DNA from 3 places in the Streptomyces chrestomyceticus JCM 4735 genome. Region 3 is predicted to be linked to each of the others. Evidence: predicted binding sites of a transcription regulator. Region 3 holds the regulator's gene; each other region holds the start of a gene.
What was found. The regulator HrcA, encoded in region 3, represses chaperone genes, less so after heat shock. The targets are predictions, from matches to a motif close to TTNGCACTCNGNNNNNCNGAGTGCNAA.

Region 1 (5,667 bases), 2.4 Mb from region 3:
CGGCGGTGTCCAGGCGGCGCTCGTCGCGGCCGCACACCACCACCCGCGCGCCGTCCGCGAGCAGCCGCCGCGGCCGCCAGGCCCACTCCGCTGCTGCCGCCGGTGATCAGGGCGACGGTGTCCGCGGGGAACCGGTCCGGTCGGGCAGCCTGTCCGTTTCGAGTCGTCATGGGGTGATCGTGCCCCGCCGGGCCGGGGGCAGTGCAAGGACCGCCGTGCGGAACGGCACACCTGGACCACCGTACGGAGCGGCACGCCGCGCCGTACGGCAGGCCGCACGCCCGAAAGGTGCCGGAACGCCGCTGGGGCGGCACCCCCCGGGAGGAGGAGTGCCGCCCCAGCGACTTGAGGACAGTTGATCCGGGAGGATCAGAAGTCCATGTCACCGCCCGGCATGCCGCCCGGAGCGGCCGCGGCGGCCTTCTCCGGCTTGTCGGCGATGACGGCCTCGGTGGTCAGGAACAGCGCGGCGATCGACGCGGCGTTCTGCAGCGCGGAGCGGGTGACCTTGGCGGGGTCGATGATGCCCTCGGCGATCATGTCGACGTACTCGCCGGTCGCGGCGTTCAGACCGTGGCCGACGGCCAGGTTGCGCACCTTCTCCACGACAACGCCGCCCTCGAGGCCGCCGTTGACGGAGATCTGCTTCAGCGGGGCCTCCAGGGCCAGCTTCACAGCGGCGGCACCGGTGGCCTCGTCACCCTCCAGCTCCAGCTTCTCGAAGACCGAGGAGGCCTGCAGCAGGGCGACGCCACCGCCGGCGACGATGCCCTCCTCGACGGCCGCCTTCGCGTTGCGCACGGCGTCCTCGATGCGGTGCTTGCGCTCCTTGAGCTCGACCTCGGTGGCGGCACCGGCCTTGATGACGGCCACGCCGCCGGCCAGCTTCGCCAGACGCTCCTGGAGCTTCTCGCGGTCGTAGTCCGAGTCGCTGTTCTCGATCTCGGCGCGGATCTGGTTGACGCGGCCCTGGACCTGCTCGCTGTCACCGGCACCGTCGACGATGGTGGTCTCGTCCTTGGTGATGACGACCTTGCGGGCGCGGCCCAGCAGGTCGAGACCGGCGTTCTCCAGCTTGAGGCCGACCTCCTCGGAGATGACCGTGCCACCGGTGAGGATGGCGATGTCGCCGAGCATGGCCTTGCGGCGGTCGCCGAAGCCCGGGGCCTTGACGGCGACGGACTTGAAGGTGCCGCGGATCTTGTTGACGACCAGGGTCGACAGGGCCTCACCCTCGACGTCCTCGGCGATGATCAGCAGCGGCTTGCCCGACTGCATGACCTTCTCCAGCAGCGGAAGGAGGTCCTTCACGTTGGAGATCTTCGAGTTGACGATGAGGATGTACGGGTCGTCGAGCGACGCCTCCATACGCTCCATGTCGGTGGCGAAGTACGCCGAGATGTAGCCCTTGTCGAAGCGCATACCCTCGGTGAGCTCCAGCTCCAGACCGAAGGTCTGGGACTCCTCGACGGTGATGACGCCTTCCTTGCCGACCTTGTCCATGGCCTCGGCGATCAGCTCGCCGATCTGGGTGTCGGCGGCGGAGATGGAGGCGGTCGAAGCGATCTGCTCCTTGGTCTCCACGTCCTTGGCCTGCTCCAGCAGGGCGGCGGAGACAGCCTCGACGGCGCGCTCGATGCCGCGCTTCAGGGCCATCGGGTTGGCGCCGGCGGCCACGTTGCGCAGCCCCTCGCGGACCAGGGCCTGGGCCAGGACGGTCGCGGTCGTCGTGCCGTCACCGGCGACGTCGTCCGTCTTCTTCGCGACCTCCTTGACCAGCTCGGCGCCGATCTTCTCGTACGGGTCCTCGAGCTCGATCTCCTTGGCGATGGACACACCATCGTTGGTGATCGTGGGGGCGCCCCACTTCTTCTCGAGGACGACGTTGCGGCCCTTGGGGCCAAGGGTGACCTTGACGGCGTCGGCGAGCTGGTTCATCCCGCGCTCGAGACCGCGCCGTGCCTCCTCGTCGAACGCGATGATCTTGGCCATGTGAAGTGGTCCTCCCGGACTGGGGGTCCCCCCGGACTGCGTCTGGGGGAGGGTGGATACTCCGGACCGCGCTGGCGCCCGCGACGGACGGTCTGCGAGCTTGTGGTTCCTTGCCCCACCTGCCCGCGGACCTCACCGAGTCGGTCCTTAGCTGTCACTCTCACTCGTAGAGTGCTAACGCAATGATTAGCACTCGACCCCCTAGAGTGCAAGCGGCTTCGCAGAAGCCTCGTATGGGGGTGGCGGCCGGGCGACGGGAGGGCGCAAGCGGCTTGGCGGGAGCCATCCCCATGGGGGGCGGGTGTCAAACCGGGTGCGGCCCGGATGACCTGCGCCCCCCGCAGCACCCCCCTACCCACCCAAACACAGAAGGCCCGCGCCCCCCACAGGGGACGCGGACCCTCGTACGCAGCAGTCGGTCGGCGCTTCAGCCGGCCACGCGGACCATGTCCGCCTGCGGCCCTTTCTGGCCCTGCGAGATCTCGAACTCGACCCGCTGACCCTCCTCAAGGGTGCGGTAACCGTCCATCTGGATCGCGCTGTAGTGGACGAATACATCCGCACCACCGTCGACCGCGATGAAGCCGTACCCCTTCTCCGCGTTGAACCACTTGACGGTGCCCTGAGCCATGCCTAACTCCCCTATTACTGGCCCTTGCACAGGACCGCACTCCGCGGACCCGGGTCAGACCTCACCCCCCGACAGGAGGGGGTGTGCGCCGGAACGCGTCGACCGCCGCTGAATGTATCTGTCCAACTGCCCAGCGCAACAGGTCAGTCGGACGAGAATTCTTCTCGGGAACAATCGCAAATATGCGAAGAAAAGCCCATACGGCAGGGCAAGTCGGGCCGGGCAAAGCTCACCAACGCGACAAATCATGTCCACACTTCGCGCACAACTTGCCGGGCACTCATATGCGTTCGGCACGCGCTGGACGAGGAATCACCTCAACTGTATCGCCTTTAACAACATGGAATCGCCCCGTCCGCTTCGTGGCGGACGGGGCGATTCCAGCCGTTCGGCCGGGGAAGGGCCGAAAAAGATCGTTACGGCGTCCGGGCGACCGCCTCAGCAGCCGCCGGCCACCGCCGGGATGATCGATACGCCGGCGCCGTCCGGCGTCGGCGTCGCCAGGCCCTGCTCGAAGCGCACGTCGTCGTCGTTGACGTAGACGTTCACGAAGCGCCGCAGCTTGCCGGTGTCGTCCAGGACGCGGGCCGCGATGCCGGCGTGGTTCTGCTCCAGGTTCTGGATGACCTCGGAGAGGGTCGCCCCCTCGGCGGGGACCTCGGCCTGGCCGCCGGTGTAGGTGCGCAGGATGGTCGGGATGCGGACGTTGACGCTCATGGTGTGCTGCCTTCCAGCTCGCGGGAGGAGTGCGTAGGGGCGGCGGGCGCGGGCGTACCGATGACCGCGGGCGCGGACGGGGTACGCCGGCGCGTGCCGTGGTGTACGGGACGCGTACCGGTGTGTACCGACGCGTACGGGTGCGCGCGACCGCGTACGGGTGTGTACGGCCGCGCGCGGCGGTCAGCCCGCCAGGCCGGCCGCGCGGAACGCGTCCAGGCTCGGGCGGATGGTGGCCGTGGGCCCGGTGGTCGGCGCCACGGCGTCCAGCGTCTTGAGCCCGTCGCCGGTGTTGAGCACGACGGTGGTCAGCGCCGGGTCGAGCAGCCCGTCCTCGATCAGCTTCTTCGTGACGCCCACGGTCACCCCGCCGGCCGTCTCGGCGAAGATGCCCTCCGTACGGGCCAGCAGCTTGATCGCGTCGACCACCTGCGCGTCGTTCACGTCCTCCACCGCGCCGCCGGTGCGCCGGGCGATGTCGAGCACGTACGGGCCGTCGGCCGGGTTGCCGATGGCCAGCGACTTGGCGATGGTGTCCGGCTTCTGCGGCCGTACGACGTCGTGACCTGCCTTGAAGGCGGTCGAGACCGGCGAGCAGCCCTCGGCCTGGGCGCCGAAGATCTTGTACGGCTTCTCCTCGACCAGGCCGAGCGCGATCAGCTCCTTCAGCCCCTTGTCGATCTTCGTGAGCTGGGAGCCGGAGGCGATCGGGATGACGATCTGGTCCGGCAGCCGCCAGCCGAGCTGCTCGCAGATCTCGTACGCGAGGGTCTTGGAGCCCTCGCCGTAGTACGGGCGCAGGTTCACGTTGACGAAGCCCCAGCCCTCGCCGAGCGGGTCGCCGATCAGCTCCGAGCAGAAGCGGTTGACGTCGTCGTAGGTGCCCTCGATGCCGACCAGCTCGCCGCCGTACACCGCGGCCATGACGACCTTGCCCGCCTCCAGGTCGTGCGGGATGAACACGCACGAGCGGAAGCCCGCCCGGGCCGCCGCCGCGCCCACCGCGCCGGCGAGGTTGCCGGTGGAGGAGCAGGACAGGGTGGTGAAGCCGAAGGCGCGGGCGGCCTCGACGGCGATGGCGACGACGCGGTCCTTGAAGGAGTGCGTCGGGTTGCCGGAGTCGTCCTTGACGTACAGGCCGCCGGTGACGCCCAGCTCACGGGCCAGGTTGTCGGCCTTGACCAGCTTGGTCAGGCCGGGGTTGAGGTTGGGCTTGTCCGCCACGTCGGCCGGGACGGGCAGCAGCGGCGCGTACCGCCAGATGCTGTTGGGGCCCGCCTCGATCCGCTTGCGCAGGCCCTCGGGGTCGCCCGCCGGCAGGTCGTACGCCACTTCCAGCGGTCCGAAGCAGGAGGCGCAGGCGAAGATCGGTCCGAGGTCGAAGCGCTCGCCGCACTCGCGGCAGGACAGCGCGACGGCGGGACCGAGGGAGACGCTGGCGGACGGGGTGCTTTCGACGGATTGCACAGCCATGGAGGCGAGGCCCTTTCTCCTCATCTTCCTCGCGACGCATCTCGCCGCGAGACGGAATTGGCACCTTCCCGAGCCGGGAGCCTCGCGGGCCGCGTACCTGCGCGACGACGGAGACCGGCTGGAGGGTTGCCGGGGCTTCAACGGGCCGTATCCCTCTGCCCCTCTGGATGAGCGGTATGGCACCGGGCCGGGGCCCAGGCGTTTGTCGCGCCGACCCCGGCATGTCCGGGACGATCGCGTTGTTCAAGACTGTAGCCGAAGGGCCGGGCGGTCGAGACAGCCGTCCGCACCGCGAGATGGATCACATCGCTGATCCGGGAACGAAGGAGACCCGCACGTGCTGGAAGAGGTGGAGCGCTGGCTGGCCGGCCGGTCCTGGTCGGCCGCGGACCGCCCGCTCGACCGGTTGCTGGCCGCGAAGCGCGAGACGGGGCAGACGGTCTCCGTCGTGCTGCCCGCGCTCGACGAGGAGGCGACGGTCGGCGCGATCGTCGAGTCGGTCCGTACGGAGCTGATGACCCCGTCGGTGCCGCTCGTCGACGAGCTGGTGGTGCTGGACTCGGGCTCCACGGACGGCACGGCCAAGGTCGCGGCCGAGGCGGGCGCGCGGGTGGTCCACCGGGACGAGGTGCTGCCGCGGCTGCCCGCGCTGCCCGGCAAGGGCGAGGTGCTGTGGCGCTCCCTGCTGGCCACCGGCGGCGACATCGTCTGCTTCGTCGACGCCGACCTGCGCGAGTTCGACGCGGGCTTCGTCTCCGGGATCGTCGGTCCGCTGCTGACCGACCCGGACGTGCAGTTCGTCAAGGGCATGTACGACCGTCCGCTGGGCGAGGCGGCGGGCCAGGGCGGCCGGG
Region 2 (5,667 bases), 1.0 Mb from region 3:
GTGCCCCGGGATGTCCACGAGATCATCGCGCGGTACGGAGAACGCGGTGGCCCGCCCCCCACCGGCAGGCACATGCAGCAGCATCAGCGTATTGGTGTTGTAACCGCCGATGTCGGACGAGGCGCCCGCGTGCAGCTTCTCCAGCACGTCCTTCGGCAGGTCGTTCCCGTCCTGGTCCTTACGGCTGTCCAGCCCCATCAGCAGGATGTTGACCGCCCCGCCGGACGATCTGGGCGCCCCGTCGCCGAGCGCCCGCGACGAGCCGATCCGCGCGGCGAGATCGCGGTAGAGGTACCAGCCCGCGCCCGCCGTGCCCAGCAGGAGCACGGCCACGCACAGGGCCAGCCTGCGCAACACGACACGACGCCGGGACCGGCGCCGGCGCCCTCGCGGGCGGGCGGACTCCGGAGCGGTGGGCCTGCGACGGTGCTTCATCCGAACAGGCTGACGGCCCGCCGCTGAAGGAAGCCTGAAGGTCCTGAAGAACCCCTCAGGAGTGGCGCCCGACGCCGGCGGCGCCTTCGACGGCCGGTACGGGCAGTACCACCACAAACCGCGCACCGGCCCGCCCGTCCTCCCGCCCCCGCACGGTCAGCTCCCCGCCGTGCGCGCGGGCGATCCCCCGGGCGATGGCCAGCCCCAGCCCCGTACCGCCGGTCTCCCGGCCACGCGCCGCGTCGAGCCGGGCGAACCGCTCGAAAACCTTCCCCCGGTCCGCCTCCGGAACCCCAGGCCCGTCATCCACCACTTCCAGCACGGCCTGCCCCGCCCCCGGATCCCCCCACGCCACAAGCCGCACCTCGGACGCCGCATACCGCAGCGCGTTGTCGACCAGATTGGTCAGCAGACGCTCCAGTTGCGCCGGATCACCCCGCACCGGAACGGGCTCACCGGCCTCGACGACCAGCCGCGGCCCACCGCCGCCCGGACGGCGCGCGGCCTCCTCCGCCGCCAGCAGCGCCAGATCCACCGGCTCCGCGCCACGCGGGGCATGCGCGTCGAGCCGGGCGAGAAGCAGCAGGTCAGCGGCGATCCGCTGCAGCCGCTCGGTGTCCCGCAGCGCCGCGCGTACGGACTCCTCATGCTCGCCGCCACAGCCGCCACCCCTGCCCGCGAGCGCCACCTCCAGCCGGGACCGCACCGCCGCGATCGGATTGCGCAACTCGTGCGACGCGTCCGCGACGAACTGGCGCTGCCGGGTGACGGCCTGCTCCAGCCGGTCCAGGGTGGCATTGACCGTACGGGCCATCAGCGCGATCTCGTCACCGCCCGCCGGATCCGGCACCCGCCGGTCCAGCTCGCTCTCGCTGACGGCGGCCAGCTCGGTCCTGATGGCCGTGACCGGACGCAGCGCCAGCCCCGTCACCGCCCACGCGATGGCGGCGGCCAGCGCGATCAGCGGCGGGGCGCTGGCCAGCAGGGCCACGCCGATGGCGTGGGTCGCGTCGTCCACGTCCGAGAGCACGGTCACGGCGTACACGTACCGCTCCTGCCCGCTGCCGCCGGGCGGCGACGCCCGGACGACCACCACGTCCGCGCGCGCACCGCCGGCCGCCGCGGCGGGGGAGCCGGTCAGCACGCGGTCGGCGGAGTCCTGCCCCGGGGAGGGACGCAAGCCCCGCAGTTCGGCGGCGAGCGGATCAGCGGTACGGAGACTGGTGGCGACGACCCGGCCCGTCGCGTCCAGAACCAGCACCAGATCCACACCGTCGGCGGGCGAAGGCAGCACGTCCGGCAGGGCACCCGTGTCCGCCTGCGCGGCGACCTTACGGGCGGCCACTTCCGTACGACTGGTGGTGTTGTCCAGAAGGTTCGCCCGCAACAACGCGTACAGCCAACCACCCCCCACGGCCAGCACGAGACCCATCGCGAGCGCCGCGGCCGCGGCGGTGCGGCCGCGCATGGACGCGGGCCTGGTCCGGAACCGGACCCGACGGCGGTTTTCAGCCGTCATCGGGCGCCATCCGGTACCCCGTCCCGTGCACGGTACGGATGGAATGGCGTCCGAACGGCACGTCCACCTTCTTGCGCAACGACGAGACGTACACCTCGACGATGTTGGGATCCACGTCGGCCGGCGAGTCCCACACCTCGTCGAGGATGTCCCGCTTGGCGACCGCCTGCCCCTCGCCCGCCATGAGACAGCGCAGCACGCCCAGTTCCCGCGCGGTCAGCTCGATCTCGGTGTCACCTCGACGACAACGCCGGGCCTCGGCATCCAGCGTGAGATCACCACTCTGCAAGGTGCGCGGACGCTCGGCAGCCCGCCCACGCCGGGTGAGCGCACGCAACCGGGCGAGCAGCACGACGAACGAGAACGGTTTCGTCAGGTAATCGTCGGCGCCCGCGTCCAGCCCCTCGGCCACGTCGTACTCGCCGTCCTTGGCGGTCAGCATCAGCACCGGCGTCCAGTCGTCGCGGCGCCGCAGCCGCCCACAGATCTCGTACCCACTGGGCCCCGGCAGCATCACATCCAGCACGATCGCGTCATAGGCCCCCGCCAACGCCAGCTCCAGCCCCCGATGCCCGTCCCGGGCCACATCCACCCAGTGCCCCTCAGCAGCCAGCCCCCGCCGCAAGGAGTCGGCGAGCCCCTCTTCGTCCTCCACGACCAGTATGTGCATGGACTCATTGTCATGGTTCAGGTGTATTCCTGGGGGAGGAGCTGGTGGGTGCGCGTCGGGCGCGATGAGCCCCGGTGGGGGTGCGCGTCTTGCGCGATGGGTCCGGTGGTGGGGGGCTCGGGGTCCCTCCGGGGTCACTCCTCGGCACCGTGGACCGCAACGTACCTTGATTAGGCAACGCAGAGGCCCGGCTGCCTGCGGGGAGACCCCTGCGGGACCCGAGCCCTGGCCGTCGAGCGGCTATCGGTGCGATTGGGCTGGGCTTCTCACAAGCCGAGGCACCCTGGCGCGTCAGCGCCCGGTGGCGCGGCGAAGCCGCGTCGGCGTGAGCCGGCCTGGTGTGCGCGTTGCATCGCCGGGGAGTGGCCTGCCGTCCCGCCACCTCCCCGTGAGCCTCACCCCCACGTAAGGCGCCCTCCTGTGTCATCGAAAACTTCCCCCCACCGACCTCGGCTCGCCAAACCGGCCGGAGGGGGCGTGTAGGGGGCCATCCCCGCAGGCAGCCGGGTGTCTGCGTCACCGAAAAAAAGTCACGTCGCGGTGCACGGTGCCGAGGAGTTGGCCCCCTGCGCGCCCCCGCCCCACAACGCACCCCATGCGAGCCGAACGTCAACCCCACACACCCCCGCGCGAAGCGCAAAGCAGCACGCAGTGCAGACCAGGATTGCCAAGCCCCCCACCTGGGCAAGGAGCCCCAGAACCACCCACCCCCGGAAAGACGCGCCGCAGGCGCATTGGCACTCCGCTTGACCGAGTGCTAACCGCGTCATAGTCTCGGCTCTGGCACTCTCCACCGGGGAGTGCCAAACACAGCGACGGGCAGGTCCGGCACCCGCGACGACGGATCCTCCTGGTCGCCACCTCAGACAGTTAACCCCGTGAGATCTCCGAAGGGGGAGGTCGGATCGTGACGACCGCCAGCTCCAAGGTTGCCATCAAGCCGCTCGAGGACCGCATCGTGGTCCAGCCGCTCGACGCCGAGCAGACCACGGCTTCGGGCCTGGTCATTCCCGACACCGCGAAGGAGAAGCCCCAGGAGGGCGCCGTCCTCGCCGTGGGTCCGGGCCGCTTCGAGAACGGCGAGCGCCTGCCGCTCGACGTCCAGGTGGGTGACGTCGTTCTCTACAGCAAGTACGGCGGCACCGAGGTGAAGTACAACGGCGACGAGTACCTCGTCCTCTCGGCGCGCGACGTGCTCGCGATCATCGAGAAGTAATTCACCGAAGATTGCCTTGATCTGCGCCCCTGGTTCCCGCGTCTAAACAACCGGTTTCCCGGGGCGCAGTTCGTTGCAGAGAACGACTAAGGACACGTAACTCATGGCGAAGATCCTGAAGTTCGACGAGGACGCCCGTCGCGCCCTTGAGCGCGGCGTCAACAAGCTTGCCGACACCGTGAAGGTGACGATCGGCCCCAAGGGCCGCAACGTCGTCATCGACAAGAAGTTCGGCGCCCCGACCATCACCAACGACGGCGTGACCATCGCCCGTGAGGTCGAGGTCGACGACCCGTACGAGAACCTCGGCGCGCAGCTCGTGAAGGAGGTGGCGACCAAGACCAACGACATCGCGGGTGACGGCACCACCACCGCCACCGTGCTGGCGCAGGCGCTGGTCCGTGAGGGTCTGCGCAACGTCGCCGCGGGCGCTTCCCCGGCCGCCCTGAAGAAGGGCATCGACGCCGCGGTCAAGGCCGTGTCCGAGGACCTCCTCGCGACCGCCCGCCCGATCGACGAGAAGTCCGACATCGCGGCCGTCGCCGGTCTGTCCGCGCAGGACAAGCAGGTCGGCGAGCTGATCGCCGAGGCGATGGACAAGGTCGGCAAGGACGGTGTCATCACCGTCGAGGAGTCCAACACCTTCGGCCTGGAGCTGGACTTCACCGAGGGCATGGCCTTCGACAAGGGCTACCTCTCGCCGTACATGGTCACCGACCAGGAGCGGATGGAAGCGGTCCTGGAGGACCCGTACATCCTGATCCACCAGGGCAAGATCGCCTCGATCCAGGACCTGCTGCCGCTGCTGGAGAAGGTCATCCAGGCCGGCTCCTCCAAGCCGCTGCTGATCATCGCCGAGGACGTCGAGGGCGAGGCCCTGTCGACCCTGGTCGTCAACAAGATCCGCGGCACCTTCAACGCCGTCGCCGTCAAGGCGCCCGGCTTCGGCGACCGCCGCAAGGCGATGCTCGGCGACATGGCCGCCCTGACCGGCGCGACCGTCATCGCCGAGGAGGTCGGCCTCAAGCTCGACCAGGCCGGCCTGGACGTGCTGGGCACCGCCCGCCGCGTGACCGTCACCAAGGACGACACGACCATCGTGGACGGTGGCGGCAACTCCGCCGACGTCGAGGGCCGCGTCAACCAGATCAAGGCCGAGATCGAGTCGACCGACTCGGACTGGGACCGCGAGAAGCTCCAGGAGCGTCTGGCGAAGCTGGCCGGCGGCGTCTGCGTGATCCGCGTGGGTGCGGCCACCGAGGTCGAGCTCAAGGAGAAGAAGCACCGTCTGGAGGACGCCATCTCCGCGACCCGCGCCGCGGTCGAGGAGGGCATCGTCTCCGGTGGTGGCTCCGCCCTGGTGCACGCCGCCAAGGTGCTGGAGGGCTCCCTCGGCAAGGAGGGCGACGAGGCCACCGGTGTCGCCGTGGTCCGCCGCGCCGCCGTCGAGCCGCTGCGCTGGATCGCCGAGAACGCCGGCCTGGAGGGCTACGTCATCACCTCGAAGGTGGCGGAGCTGGACAAGAACCAGGGCTTCAACGCCGCGACCGGCGAGTACGGCGACCTGGTGAAGGCCGGCGTCATCGACCCGGTCAAGGTCACCCGCTCGGCGCTGGAGAACGCCGCGTCGATCGCCTCGCTGCTGCTCACGACCGAGACCCTGGTCGTCGAGAAGCCGGCCGAGGAGGAGCCCGAGGCCGGTCACGGCCACGGCCACGCCCACTGAGGCAGCTCATCGCCGTTCGAGGCCCGGTCCCCTTTCGAGGGGTCCGGGCCTCGTCCCGTTGACGGGAGTCCCCGCCGTCATCCGGCGGTGCCGTCGGCCAG
Region 3 (5,667 bases):
GGCCGGCTGTCGTACTCATGACGACGGCGTGAAGCGGAGGACCACGGAGATGACGGCTGTGGATGACCGACCGATCACTCACCCCCTCGTCGCGTTCTTCGAGGACCTTGAGGTCCCCGAGGGATACAAGGCGGAACTCCTGCGGGGGGAAATCGTGATGATGGCGGGCCCTGATCTGGTGCACAACCGGATCGTGCTGAGGGTGTTGCGGCAGATCCCGGACCAGAAGTGGGACTGTCTGCAAACTCAGGACATCGATCTGCTGAGCGAGACCAGTGAGCCACAGCCGGACCTCGTCGTGCTTCACCGTGACGCCGGGCCGGAAGCGGGGCGGCTGCTCCCCTCCGAAGTCGTCACCTTGCTCGTCGAGGTCGTCTCCAGGACCAGCGTCGAACGTGACTACGACATCAAGCGCTGCGTCTACGCGGCGGGCAAGGTCCCCGCCTACCTGATCATCGATCCCGTCATGGCCCAGTGCGTCCTGTTCACCGAGCCCACCGGCACCGGTAAGGACGCCGACTACGCCGTGCGGCGCATCACCAAGTTCGGCGACCCCGTGCCGATCGACCTCCTCGGCATCGAGCTGGACACCAGTGAGTTCCAGACCCTCCCCGACGCCAGGCCCCACTCCCGCCCGTAACAGAGCCGACGCCGCTCACCCCGGCGCAGTGACGAAGTCGATCAGTTCCTCCACCCGCCCCAGCAGCGCCGGCTCCAGCTCCTTGTAGGAGTGGACGTGGGAGAGGATGTGCTGCCACGCCGCCCCGGTGTTCTCCGGCCAGCGCAGGGCGCGGCAGACGCCGGTTTTCCAGTCCTGGCCGCGGGGGACGGACGGCCAGGCGGGGATGCCGACCGCGGCGGGTTTCACCGCTTCCCAGATGTCGATGTACGGGTGGCCGACGACCAGGACGTTCTCGTCCGTGACCGAGGCCGCGATGCGGGACTCCTTCGAGCCGGGGACGAGGTGGTCGACCAGGACGCCGAGGCGGGCGTCCGGGCCGGGGGAGAAGGAGCGGACGATGGCCGGGAGGTCGTCGACGCCTTCGAGGTATTCCACGACGACGCCCTCGATGCGCAGGTCGTCGCCCCAGACGCGTTCCACCAGCTCGGCGTCGTGGCGCCCTTCGACGTAGATGCGCCCGGCGCGGGCGACCCGTGCGCGGGCGCCGGGGACGGCCAGGGAGCCGGAGGCCGTACGGGCCGGTCCGCGTGCGGCGGCGCGGGAAGAGGGGCGTACGAGGGTGACGGGCTTGCCGTCCAGGAGGAAGCCGCGCGGGACCATCGGGAAGACCCGGTGTTTGCCGAAGCGGTCCTCCAGGGTGACGGTCGGGCCCTCGGCGGTCTTCTCGCAGCGGACGACCGCGCCGCAGAACCCGGTGACGGCTTCTTCCACGACGAGGTCCGGCTCGGCCTCGACCTCGGGGGCCGGCTGCTGCTTCTTCCACGGCGGGGTGAGGTCCGGGCCGTACTCTCTGCTGCGCATTGGACAGACGATAAGAAGGGATGGCCGGTCAGTGCCGCGACACGCCGAAGCGGCGGCTCAGCGCGTCGCGTTGCTCACGGACGAATCGGGCATCCACGACAGCTCCGTGCCCGGGTACGTACACCGCGTCCTCGCCGCCGAGGGCCAGCAGCCGGTCCAGGGCGGCGGGCCACCGGCCGGGGATCGCGTCCGGTCCGGCCTGGGGTTCGCCGGACTCCTCGACCAGGTCGCCGCAGAAGACGACCTCGGGCGAGCCGTGCGTGCCGGGTACCAGGACGACCAGGTCGTGCGCGGTGTGGCCGGGGCCGACGTTGGCGAGCAGGACCTGCCGGTCGCCGAGGTCGACGGTGCGTTCGCCGGAGACCAGGTGGTGCGGGCGCACGAGCAGGTCGGCGGCCTCCGCGGCGGCGTCCGGGTCCACGCCGTGCGACACCGCGTCGCGCCGCAGGTCGTCCAGGGCGCGCGGCAGGAACTCGTCGAGCCCGGCCGCGCCGAAGACCTGGACGCCCGCGAAGGCCGCGGCGCCCAGGACGTGGTCGAAGTGGGGATGGGTCAGCGCGACATATGTCACGTTCTGCCCTGTGATGTCGCGAAGTTGACGGCGCAGCTCGGCGCCGTCCCGGATCGTCGCGCCGGTGTCCACGATCAGCACACCGGACGAGCCGACGACGGCGCCCACCGTCTCGTCCCAGCCGGGCATCCGGCGCCGCCCGACGCCCGCGCCGAGCCGTTCCCACCCGGCCTCTTCCCAAGTCGTACGCATACCGAGACGCTAGCCGTATCGCGATAGCGTTGCCCGCCGGACCGGGGGGTTCCGGGTGCCCGCCGCCGCCCGCGGTACGCGTTTCGCGGGAGTCCGGAGCACGACTCCGGTACCGCCGCCCTTGCCCTGCCCGTGCGACCCGGCCGTACACTTGGTCAGGGTCTGGCACTCGGACCTGATGAGTGCCAGGGAAGACGACCCGGAAGAACCCGGCCGCGCGCCGGTGACACGGCCGGACTGGAGGTGTGCGCGATGCTCAGTGAACGCAGACTCGAAGTGCTGCGCGCCATCGTCCAGGACTATGTCGGGACCGAGGAGCCGGTCGGCTCCAAGGCGCTGACCCAGCGGCACCAGCTCGGTGTCTCTCCCGCCACGGTCCGCAACGACATGGCCGCGCTGGAGGACGAGGGCTTCATCGCCCAGCCGCACACGAGCGCGGGGCGCATCCCGACGGACAAGGGCTACCGCCTCTTCGTCGACAAGCTGGCCGGCGTCAAGCCGCTCTCCAGCCCCGAGCGGCGCGCCATCCAGAACTTCCTGGACGGCGCCGTCGACCTGGACGACGTCGTGGGCCGTACGGTACGGCTGCTGGCGCAGCTCACGCGGCAGGTCGCCGTCGTGCAGTACCCGTCGCTGACCCGGTCCACGGTGCGGCACGTGGAGCTGCTGTCGCTGGCGCCGGCCCGGCTGATGCTGGTGCTGATCACGGACACCGGCCGGGTCGAGCAGCGCATGGTGGACTGCCCGGCGCCGTTCGGCGAGACCTCCTTGGCGGACCTGCGGGCGCGGTTGAACAGCCGCGTGGTGGGGCGGCGGTTCACGGACGTGCCGCAGCTCGTGCAGGATCTCCCGGAGTCCTTCGAGCAGGAGGACCGGGGCACGGTCTCGACAGTGCTGTCGGTGTTGCTGGAGACTCTGGTGGAGGAGACCGAGGAGCGGCTGATGATCGGCGGCACCGCCAATCTCACGCGCTTCGGGCACGATTTCCCACTGACCATCCGGCCGGTGCTGGAGGCCCTGGAGGAGCAGGTGGTGCTCCTCAAACTGCTGGGGGAGGCCAAGGACTCCGGCATGACCGTACGCATCGGGCATGAGAATGCCCATGAGGGCCTGACGTCCACATCGGTCGTCGCGGTCGGCTACGGTTCGGGCGACGAGGCAGTCGCCAAACTCGGCGTGGTCGGACCGACCCGCATGGACTACCCCGGAACGATGGGAGCGGTACGCGCAGTGGCACGTTACGTCGGACAGATCCTCGCGGAGTCGTAAGTGGCCACGGACTATTACGCGGTCCTGGGCGTACGACGCGATGCCTCGCAGGACGAGATCAAGAAGGCTTTCCGGCGGCTGGCCCGCGAGCTGCACCCGGATGTGAACCCGGATCCGAAGACCCAGGAGCGGTTCAAGGAGATCAACGCCGCTTACGAGGTGCTCTCGGACCCGCAGAAGAAGCAGGTCTACGACCTCGGCGGCGACCCCCTCTCGCAGGCGGGTGGCGGTGGCGGGGCCGGCGGCTTCGGCGCGGGCTTCGGCAACTTCTCCGACATCATGGACGCGTTCTTCGGCACCGCGTCGCAGCGCGGACCCCGGTCCCGCACGCGGCGCGGCCAGGACGCCATGATCCGGCTGGACGTCGAACTGGACGAGGCGGCCTTCGGGACCACCAAGGACATCCAGGTGGACACCGCCGTCGTCTGTACGACCTGTTCGGGTGAGGGCGCGGCGCCCGGCACCTCGGCGCAGACCTGTGACATGTGCCGCGGCCGCGGTGAGGTCTCGCAGGTCACCCGGTCCTTCCTGGGCCAGGTCATGACCTCGCGGCCGTGCCCGCAGTGCCAGGGCTTCGGCACCGTCGTGCCGACCCCGTGCCCGGAGTGCGCCGGCGACGGCCGCATCCGCTCGCGCCGTACGCTCACGGTCAAGATCCCGGCCGGTGTGGACAACGGCACCCGTATCCAGCTCGCGGGCGAGGGCGAGGTCGGCCCCGGCGGCGGCCCGGCCGGCGACCTGTACGTGGAGATCCACGAACTGGCGCACCCGACGTTCCAGCGGCGCGGCGACGACCTGCACTGCACGGTCACCATCCCGATGACGGCGGCGGCGCTGGGCACCAAGTGCCCGCTGGAGACGCTGGACGGCATGGAGGAGATCGACATCCGGCCCGGCACCCAGTCCGGCCAGTCGATCCCGCTGCACGGCCGCGGCGTCACCCACCTGCGGGGCAACGGGCGCGGCGACCTCATCGTGCACGTCGAGGTCATCACGCCGTCGAAGCTGGACGCGGAGCAGGAGGAGCTGCTGCGGCGGCTCGCCAAGCTGCGCGGGGAGGAGCGCCCGACGGGGCAGTTCCAGCCGGGGCAGCAGGGGTTGTTCTCGCGGTTGAAGGACGCTTTCAACGGGCGGTAGGCATTCCGTCCTGCCGGGGGTCCGGGGGTTGTCCCCCGGATGGGCACGGCACCGGGCGGTGACCCCCCGTTACGGCACACGGCGGCGGCCGGGCTTCTCGGCCCGGCCGCCGTTCGCCGTTCCCGCCCGAACTGCCCTGATCGCCGGACCTGTTTGATCTTGGTGGGTCCGGGCCCGGTTCGGGACCCCGCGTGCGGCGTGACACGATGTGGTCATGCCCACAGCGCTGACCGATCTCTGCCGTCATCCGATCGCGCAGGCCCCCATGGCAGGCGGCGTCGCCCGCCCGGAGCTGGCCGCCGCCGTCAGCGGCGCCGGCGGACTCGGCTTCCTGGCCGCCGGGTACAAGACCGCGGACGGCATGTATCAGGAGATCAAACAACTGCGCGGGCTCACCGACCGCCCCTTCGGCGTCAACCTCTTCATGCCGCAGCCCGCGCTCGCCGACAACGCGGCCGTCGAGGTCTACCGTGAGCAGCTCGCGGGCGAGTCGGCCTGGTACGAGACGCCGCTGGACGACATCGACCCGTACGAGGGTGTCGACGACGGGTACGAGGCGAAGCTCGCCATCCTGCGCGAGGACCCGGTGCCGGTCGTCTCCTTCCACTTCGGGTGCCCGTCGCGCGCCGTTCTCGACGGATTCGCCAAAGTCGGTACGTTCACGATCGTCACCGCCACCACGGCCGCCGAGGCACAGGCCGCGCAGTGGGCCGGCGCCGACGCGGTCTGCGTCCAGGGCATAGAGGCCGGCGGCCACCAGGGCACCCACCGCGACGACCCGCAGGCCGACGGCACCGGTGCCGGGGTCGGACTGCTGTCGCTGATCGGGCAGGTGCGGGAGGCCGTGCAGATACCGATCGTCGCGGCGGGCGGTCTGATGCGTGGTTCGCAGATCGCCGCGGTGCTGGCGGCGGGCGCGTCGATGGCGCAGCTCGGCACGGCGTTCCTGGTCACCCCGGAGTCCGGCGCGAATCCGCTGCACAAGCAGGCGATGACCAACCCCCTGTTCACGCGT

Region 1: groL (chaperonin GroEL) is a predicted target of HrcA. The motif match lies at 2,179-2,205, and genes of this name have one in related genera.
Region 2: groES (co-chaperone GroES) is a predicted target of HrcA. The motif match lies at 3,359-3,385, and genes of this name have one in related genera.

What each region holds. Positions count from the first base shown of each region.
Region 1 is NZ_BHZC01000001.1:3,921,292-3,926,958, forward strand. Features, by position in the region: gene EJG53_RS16385 (SDR family NAD(P)-dependent oxidoreductase) at 1-43, opposite strand, end outside; gene groL (chaperonin GroEL) at 370-1,992, opposite strand; gene EJG53_RS16395 (cold-shock protein) at 2,420-2,623, opposite strand; gene EJG53_RS16400 (MoaD/ThiS family protein) at 3,062-3,340, opposite strand; gene thrC (threonine synthase) at 3,524-4,813, opposite strand; SAM riboswitch class I at 4,831-4,987, opposite strand; gene EJG53_RS16410 (glucosyl-3-phosphoglycerate synthase) at 5,151-5,667, shown strand, end outside.
Region 2 is NZ_BHZC01000001.1:5,301,748-5,307,414, forward strand. Features, by position in the region: gene EJG53_RS22980 (LCP family protein) at 1-357, opposite strand, end outside; gene EJG53_RS22985 (sensor histidine kinase) at 491-1,903, opposite strand; gene EJG53_RS22990 (response regulator transcription factor) at 1,944-2,624, opposite strand; gene groES (co-chaperone GroES) at 3,532-3,840, shown strand; gene groL (chaperonin GroEL) at 3,944-5,566, shown strand; gene EJG53_RS23005 (GntR family transcriptional regulator) at 5,644-5,667, opposite strand, start outside.
Region 3 is NZ_BHZC01000001.1:6,301,999-6,307,665, forward strand. Features, by position in the region: gene EJG53_RS27250 (Uma2 family endonuclease) at 50-640, shown strand; gene EJG53_RS27255 (DUF3097 domain-containing protein) at 656-1,483, opposite strand; gene EJG53_RS27260 (MBL fold metallo-hydrolase) at 1,512-2,246, opposite strand; gene hrcA (heat-inducible transcriptional repressor HrcA) at 2,499-3,515, shown strand; gene dnaJ (molecular chaperone DnaJ) at 3,516-4,652, shown strand; gene EJG53_RS27275 (nitronate monooxygenase) at 4,867-5,667, shown strand, end outside.